2 linked regions of the Rubripirellula tenax genome follow. The protein of the gene in region 2 interacts with the protein of the main gene of each other region in a pairwise test. Links are inferred from orthologs where the notes say so. Each region holds a gene or a part of one and is shown on either strand. Other genes may lie near its edges.

Region 1 (3,212 bases), on a different replicon or contig from region 2:
TCAAACTCGCATGCGGATGATGCAGTCGTTCGACGAACTTCCGCGAATGGCGCCGGCGGCGTGGGCCATCAAAGTGGCGTCGTCCAAGTATTTTCGCTATCGATTGGCGACCAAGAGTTTCATGGTCCGCGAGAAGATCAAACGCAGCGATAAAAAGCAGTTATTTTACGCGATGCTGGATCGAAGTAAATCGATGCAACAGGGCGAACGAATCTACAAATTGCTGGCGATCTTGATGAACCGACTTCGCGCGGTCGGGCGTCGTGAAGCCGTCTTGGGTTACAGTTTTTTTGATTCCATGGTTCACGACGAAATTTTGGTCAACGAGGTAGCTGAGGTTCGCGAAGAGATTCGTAAGCTGAACTACGAATTCTTTATCGGCGACGACACGGACATCAACTTGGCACTTCGCGAGGGCGTCAAGCGGATTCGGCAGTTGGTGACCGACATCGATGCAGAACGACCCGAGTTGATCATCGTGACCGACGGTGATCACGGTATCAATGTGCAAGTCAAAGAGCTGAAGGGCATCGTGCTTCACGTTTTCATCGTCGAAGAAGCCAACGACGATCTGATGAAGCTGGCCATCGCGACCGGCGGTGTCGCGTTGCAAGGGCTTTGATGTCGCGTGCTTACCGGCCGAGCGTTCGACCGGGTTTCTTCTTACGATACTTGTTCGGGTTTTCCGCTTTGCCAACGATTTCGTACAGGAATCGGCTAGGCGTTGTTGGTCGCGGCTTTCCCCATTTGCGACGGGTCAGAGCCAGCGACATTGTTAAGTCTTCTTGGGCTCGCGTGATTCCGACATAACACAAGCGACGTTCTTCGGCGATGTCTTCTTCATTGCCGCTCTTGACGCTGCGGCTGTGTGGGATCAATCCGTCTTCCATCCCCACCATGAACACGACCGGGAATTCCAAGCCCTTGGCGGCGTGCAGCGTTAGCAACCAAACGGCGTTCTGTTTGGCCAGCTTGTCTTTCTCGCTGCCCATGTCTTTACCGGACAACAAGATCTCGCCAAGAAATCCTGTCAGATCGCGTTCGCCGTCACCGTCTTGGTAAGCCCCCACGGCGTTGGTCAATTCGCCGATCGACGCCATCCGTGATTCGCGTTCTTCGGGTTTGTCGTACAGTCGCGTCAATTCGTCGGCGTACGCAGTTCGGACAAGCAACGTTTCCATTGCTGCGGTCAACGATTCGTTCTTGGCGCGTAGTTGCACGTCTTTGGCGATCGATGCCAAGCTTTCGATGCCCGCCCGCGCGGCTGCCGGCAATTCGGATGTCGCTGTTGAATCGGTCATCACGTCCCAGACCGGGACGCCACGATCGACTGCTTTGGCGATCAACGTCTGCACCGTCTTGTTCCCCAATCCACGCGGCGGCGTGTTAATCACCCGCAACAGCGCGACTTCATCGTTGGGCTGTTCGATCCATTTCAAATACGACAACAGATCGCGGACTTCTTTTCGGTCAAAGAACGACTGGGCGCCCAACATGACGTAGGGCACCTTCGCCTTTCGCAGTTCCGTTTCGAATAATCGAGGCTGCTCGTTGGTGCGAAACAGGATCGCAATGTCACGCGGTTGGACGTGTTCGTTGTCGATCAGGTGGCTGATCCGTGCGACGACCGATTTGGCTTCCGTGATCTCGTCTTTATGTTGGTCGATTTTAGGGCGTTTTCCGGCCGGCCGGCTGGGAATCAGAGTCTTGTCGTGCCGTGTCGTATTGAATTCGATCAACCGATTGGCCAGCGTCAAGATTTCGGCCGTGCTGCGATAGTTATTTTCCAAACATACGACCTTGGCATCGGGCCAATCTTTGGAAAAGTTCAAAATGTGAGTCACGTCCGCGCCGCGCCAAGCGTAAATCGATTGGTCGTCATCGCCGACGACGCAAAGATTGCGGTGCTTCGACGACAAGTGTTTGGTGATCCGGTATTGTGAACCGTTGGTGTCTTGGTATTCGTCGACCAGCACATGATCGAACTTCGCCGCTTCTTCGTCACGGATCGCTTCATGTTCATCGAATAAGGTTTCGGTGTTGAGCAGTAGATCATCGAAATCCATGGCTCCGCACGCCCGCAGTCCATTTTGGTAGCGGCGGTAACCCGACGCGGCAAAGTGCTCTTTGTCGGTCGACGCGACGTAGGCTGCTTGATCGGGTTTGATCGATTGGTTTTTCCAACCGCCGATGATGTTCAGCATGTCGCCGGGGCTCAGTGCGGTTCCCGGCAGACGCAACTCGCGCAAGATTCCTCGCGCCAAAGTTTCTTGATCGCTGCGATCGTAGATTGAGAACTTCGCCGGGTACCCAAGCGCCTTGGCGTGTCGTCGTAAGATACGGACGCAGTGAGCGTGAAAGGTGCTGACGGTCGGCTTGGGTGGGGCGGGTTCGTTCTTTCGTCGCCGCTTGCCGGTGCCAATCAGTTCACCGACCCGCTCCTGCATTTCACCGGCCGCTTTGTTGGTAAACGTCACGGCCAGAATCCGATCCGGTGCTGTACCATGCCGAATCAGGTTGGCGATGCGAAACGTTACGACGCGGGTCTTGCCCGTTCCGGCGCCGGCAAGCACCAACATCGGCCCAGACAGCGTCCGGACCGCTTCGGCTTGGGCATCATTCAATCCGTCGGTGAGCGATTTCAATCCGTTGTTCGTCGACATCGTTAGCGCAGTGCGTCGCGATCGATCACAGGGTTAGCAGAACCCGTGGCAATCAATTTGATGAGGTCTTGTTGGGCACGGCCGGTCGTTACGGCTTGGCGATTGAACGGCACGTAGTAAGACGCGTAATTGCCCGTCCCCGTATCCATCACGTACACGACCGTCGAACCGACGGGGTTATTGCTTGCCCGCGGGAAATCGGCGCGACCGGTTAACATCAAATAGCTGCCGCCTTTTCCGCCGGTTCCCAATGCATCACCTACGTTGACGGTGAACTGGCCCATGAATCGCCCCAATCGCGGGTAGATCACCGAGCATTGCAGCAAGCCTGAATTGTGATCCAAGACGAATAGTCCATCGGCTTCTTCGCTGATCGTTCCCGTCGCGATCGAGTATTTTTCGCTCGACACAGCGGCATTGGCGTGCAGAAGCGGCAAGTCGAATTCCGCCAAACGCGATTCGGCTCGGTCGGCGCGACCTGCAAAATAGGCGGCTGATGCGATGGCCACGACGACCACAGACAACATCGCCCAGCGTCCCCATCCGCTA
Region 2 (3,193 bases):
AAACAGCGGGATCACTTCGTTTCGTCGGCGATACCGCGAAGTCGATGCGTTGTTGATTGACGACGTCCAATTTTTGGGTGCCAAGAAGGCGACGCTTCGCGAAGTCCTTTACACGGTCGAAACGCTGGCCAATGCGGGCCGTCCGTTGATCTTCAGCGGTTCGCACGCGCCGACCGAAATTCAGGGTCTGACACAGGAACTGGCGGGCCGGATGTCCAGCGGGCTGGTGTGTCCGATCGGACCGCTCGACTTGTCGACGCGAAAAACGATCCTGGGTCGATGGGTCGATGAAACCTGTTCGATGCCGTTGGACGATGCGTCGCTTGAACAACTGACGTCGATGCTTGCCGGCGACGGCCGAGTGATCAGCGGTGTCGTCAACACCATCAATCTGCTGCAACGTATGTATCGTCGCAATCCGTCGATGGACGAGATACGCCGCTTCGGCGGCGATGTTCTGCGTTCGGCGAAACCGGTTGCCAGCCTATCGGTGATCGAAACTGCCGTGTGCGAAGCGTTCCATTTGCCGTTGGATGTGCTGAGAAGCGGCGCCCAGACTCGTTCGGTCACGGAGCCTCGGATGCTGGCAATGTACTTATCGCGCCAGATGACGTCCGCAGCCTATACAGAAATCGCAAAGCACTTTGGCGGCAAATCACACAGCACGGCAATGGCAGCGGAGAAGAACGTGAAGGGGTGGCTGGACAAGGGCAAATCGATCGGTCGCGGGCAAGTCGCGATGTCGGCCCAAGAGGCGATCGAGCGGATTGAAAACCTGTTGAGGGCGTAAATCGGGGGCGAAATTCCATCGCCATTATTTCCAACCCTTGCGTCGAACCCTTGCGTCTAACCCTTCTTCGCGACAGATTAAATGTTGTCGCTTGCTGCACTTTCCAAGGACGCGGAACCATGATCAAAGACCCCAGCGAATTTCGGTTCAAGAAAAAGAAGAACGAACCGACGGCGGCGGAAGTCCTCCAACGCGAACCTCCGTTCGACCTCGAAGCAGAGATGGGCGTCCTGGGTAGCGTTCTGTTGCTGCCATCGATTTGCGACGAAATTGCATCGCTGAAGGCCGAAGATTTTTACAGTGACGCGAATCGCAAGATTTATCATGCGATGCGTGAAATGTACGACGGCGGCGAAAAGATTGACATCACGTTGCTGGTTTCGCGATTGCGGACGGCCGGCGACTACGAAGAGGTCGGCGGCGCCGCGTATCTGGCCCGATTGTCCAGCGCGGTTCCCAATGCGGCGCACGCGTCGTTCTATGCGGCGATCGTTTCGGAGAAAGCGGTCTTTCGGCGTTTGATCGAATCGAGCACCGAGATTCTTCGCGATGCCTACGAACAGAACAGCACCGCCAAAGAATTGTGTGCCCAGGCGGAACAGAAAGTGTTCGCGATCATGGACGGTCGGTCGTCGCAGAGCGTTCACAGCATCAGCGACGTGCTGCATCAAGCGATGGATCGGATGGAAGCCCGTTTGCGCGACGAATACGTCGACGGCGGTGCGGAAACCGGGCTAAAGATGTTCGACGAGATGACCGGTGGACTCCACAACGGCGAGCTGATCATTTTGGCTGCCCGTCCGTCGATGGGAAAGACAGCACTCGCGATGAACATCGGTGAACACTGTTCGATCGTCCAACGTGCGCCGGTGCTGTTCGTATCCCTTGAAATGTCGGGCATCGAATTGGCCGACCGGATGCTGTGTTCGCTTGCACGCGTCAACGGTCACCGACTGCGTAACGGATCGATTTCGTCGGACGATCGCGATCGGTTGATTTCCAAGGCCAACGAGATCAGCGAGGCGCCGCTTTACGTCGACGATTCGCCCAGCCGGACGGTCAGTGAGATCGCCGCAACGGCCCGCCGCATCAAGCGGAAAGAAAACGGACTCGGTTTGATCGTGATCGATTACTTGCAATTGATCGATCCTGACAATTCGCGTGACCCACGCCAGGAACAGGTTGCCAAGATCGCGCGGCGTTTGAAAGGGATGGCGCGGGAACTGGAAGTGCCGCTGTTGTGCTTGTCGCAATTGAACCGGCAAGCCGAAGATGGCAAGGATCACCGTCCGAAGCTAAGTCACCTGCGAGAATCGGGTGCGATCGAGCAGGATGCCGACGTGGTCATGTTCGTTCACCGCGAGGAATATTATCACCGTGGCGAAGACAAGGCTCAGTTTGCCGGGCAAGCGGAAATCATTATCGCGAAACAGCGGAACGGTCCTGTCGGCGACGTCGAACTGACGTGGGAAGCCGAGTACACGAAATTCAGCGACCGCGCGCCCGAACGTCACAGCGAATTCGACGGGCTCGCCGAGTTCGACAACTCGGGCATGTAAAAGTAGCCATCCGTCCAAGGCGGACGCCTACCAGCCTGTTGACAGCTCTTTTTGGGCTACGGCCGTCTCGCCTGTCGGGCTTCGACCGCGCCGCCATAGATCTCGTGGATGACTAGCGCAGTCATTCCGAAAACCAATGGGATCAGGTAATAGATCGTTCGGAAGATAATGACGGACGCCAAGACCGCGTCGCCCACCGATTCTTTCAACAGCGCCAACAAGATCACCTCCAACACGCCCAATCCGCCGGGCACTTGGCTGATCAATGAAACCGCGATCGCGGCCAAATAGGCCGCCAGCACCAAGGTGAACGGAACCAGCGCTTCGCCGGGCAGCACCAAGTACAGCGCGGTTGCCGATATCAACAGATCGACCGCCGCCACCGATGCCTGCACGGCCATCAAACCAGGTTCAGGCGGTCGCAGGTGAAGTTTGCCGATCGGCCAAGGCTTCTGCCAAAACGTGCAAACCAACAAGTAGCCGACGGCAAGCGACAGCAAAATCACGCCAAGGGTACGCGTGCCGAAAGGTAAAACGTAGGGCGGCGGCAACTCGATCGGCACACAAACCAATACTGTGCCGCCCAAGAACCACAACCCGCTCCAAAACGTCAGCCCCAAGATCGAGATCAACACCACAATCTGGCTGGGCGACAATCCCCATCGCGTATAAAAGCGAAACCGAATCGGGGCACCAGCCAAGAAAGTCCCGAAATTGTTACCCAGTGTGAAACCCAGAAACGAGACCAAAGCAACTCGCCGCAACGGCAACGACCGGCACAAATACCGCAGCGCCAAAAGGTCGTACGAAATCAGCAATCCGTAATTGAGCGCGACCAAAAACG

What was found.
Region 1: the proteins of dnaB (region 2) and Poly51_RS15295 interact in binary tests that used the Escherichia coli proteins (3 or more experiments, as listed by UniProt). The link is inferred for Rubripirellula tenax from one-to-one orthologs.

What each region holds. Positions count from the first base shown.
Region 1 is NZ_SJPW01000004.1:194,609-197,820, forward strand. What follows is about bases 149-3,031. They hold Poly51_RS15295 (ATP-dependent helicase), read right to left. Parts: upstream 2,664-3,031; coding sequence 633-2,663; downstream 149-632. Other genes in these bases: Poly51_RS15290 (hypothetical protein), read left to right, coding at 149-622; Poly51_RS15300 (hypothetical protein), read right to left, coding at 2,666-3,031. Also shown: more of Poly51_RS15290, read left to right, coding at 1-148; more of Poly51_RS15300, read right to left, coding at 3,032-3,212. UniProt on the Escherichia coli protein: Rep helicase is a single-stranded (ss)DNA-dependent ATPase involved in DNA replication; it can initiate unwinding at a nick in the DNA. It binds to ssDNA and acts in a progressive fashion along the DNA in the 3' to 5' direction.
Region 2 is NZ_SJPW01000006.1:448,396-451,588, reverse strand. Bases 266-3,129 are described here. They hold dnaB (replicative DNA helicase), read left to right. Parts: upstream 266-909; coding sequence 910-2,349; downstream 2,350-3,129. Other genes in these bases: Poly51_RS22535 (UPF0104 family protein), read right to left, coding at 2,406-3,129; Poly51_RS22545 (DnaA/Hda family protein), read left to right, coding at 266-790. Outside these bases: more of Poly51_RS22545, read left to right, coding at 1-265; more of Poly51_RS22535, read right to left, coding at 3,130-3,193. UniProt on the Escherichia coli protein: The main replicative DNA helicase, it participates in initiation and elongation during chromosome replication. Travels ahead of the DNA replisome, separating dsDNA into templates for DNA synthesis.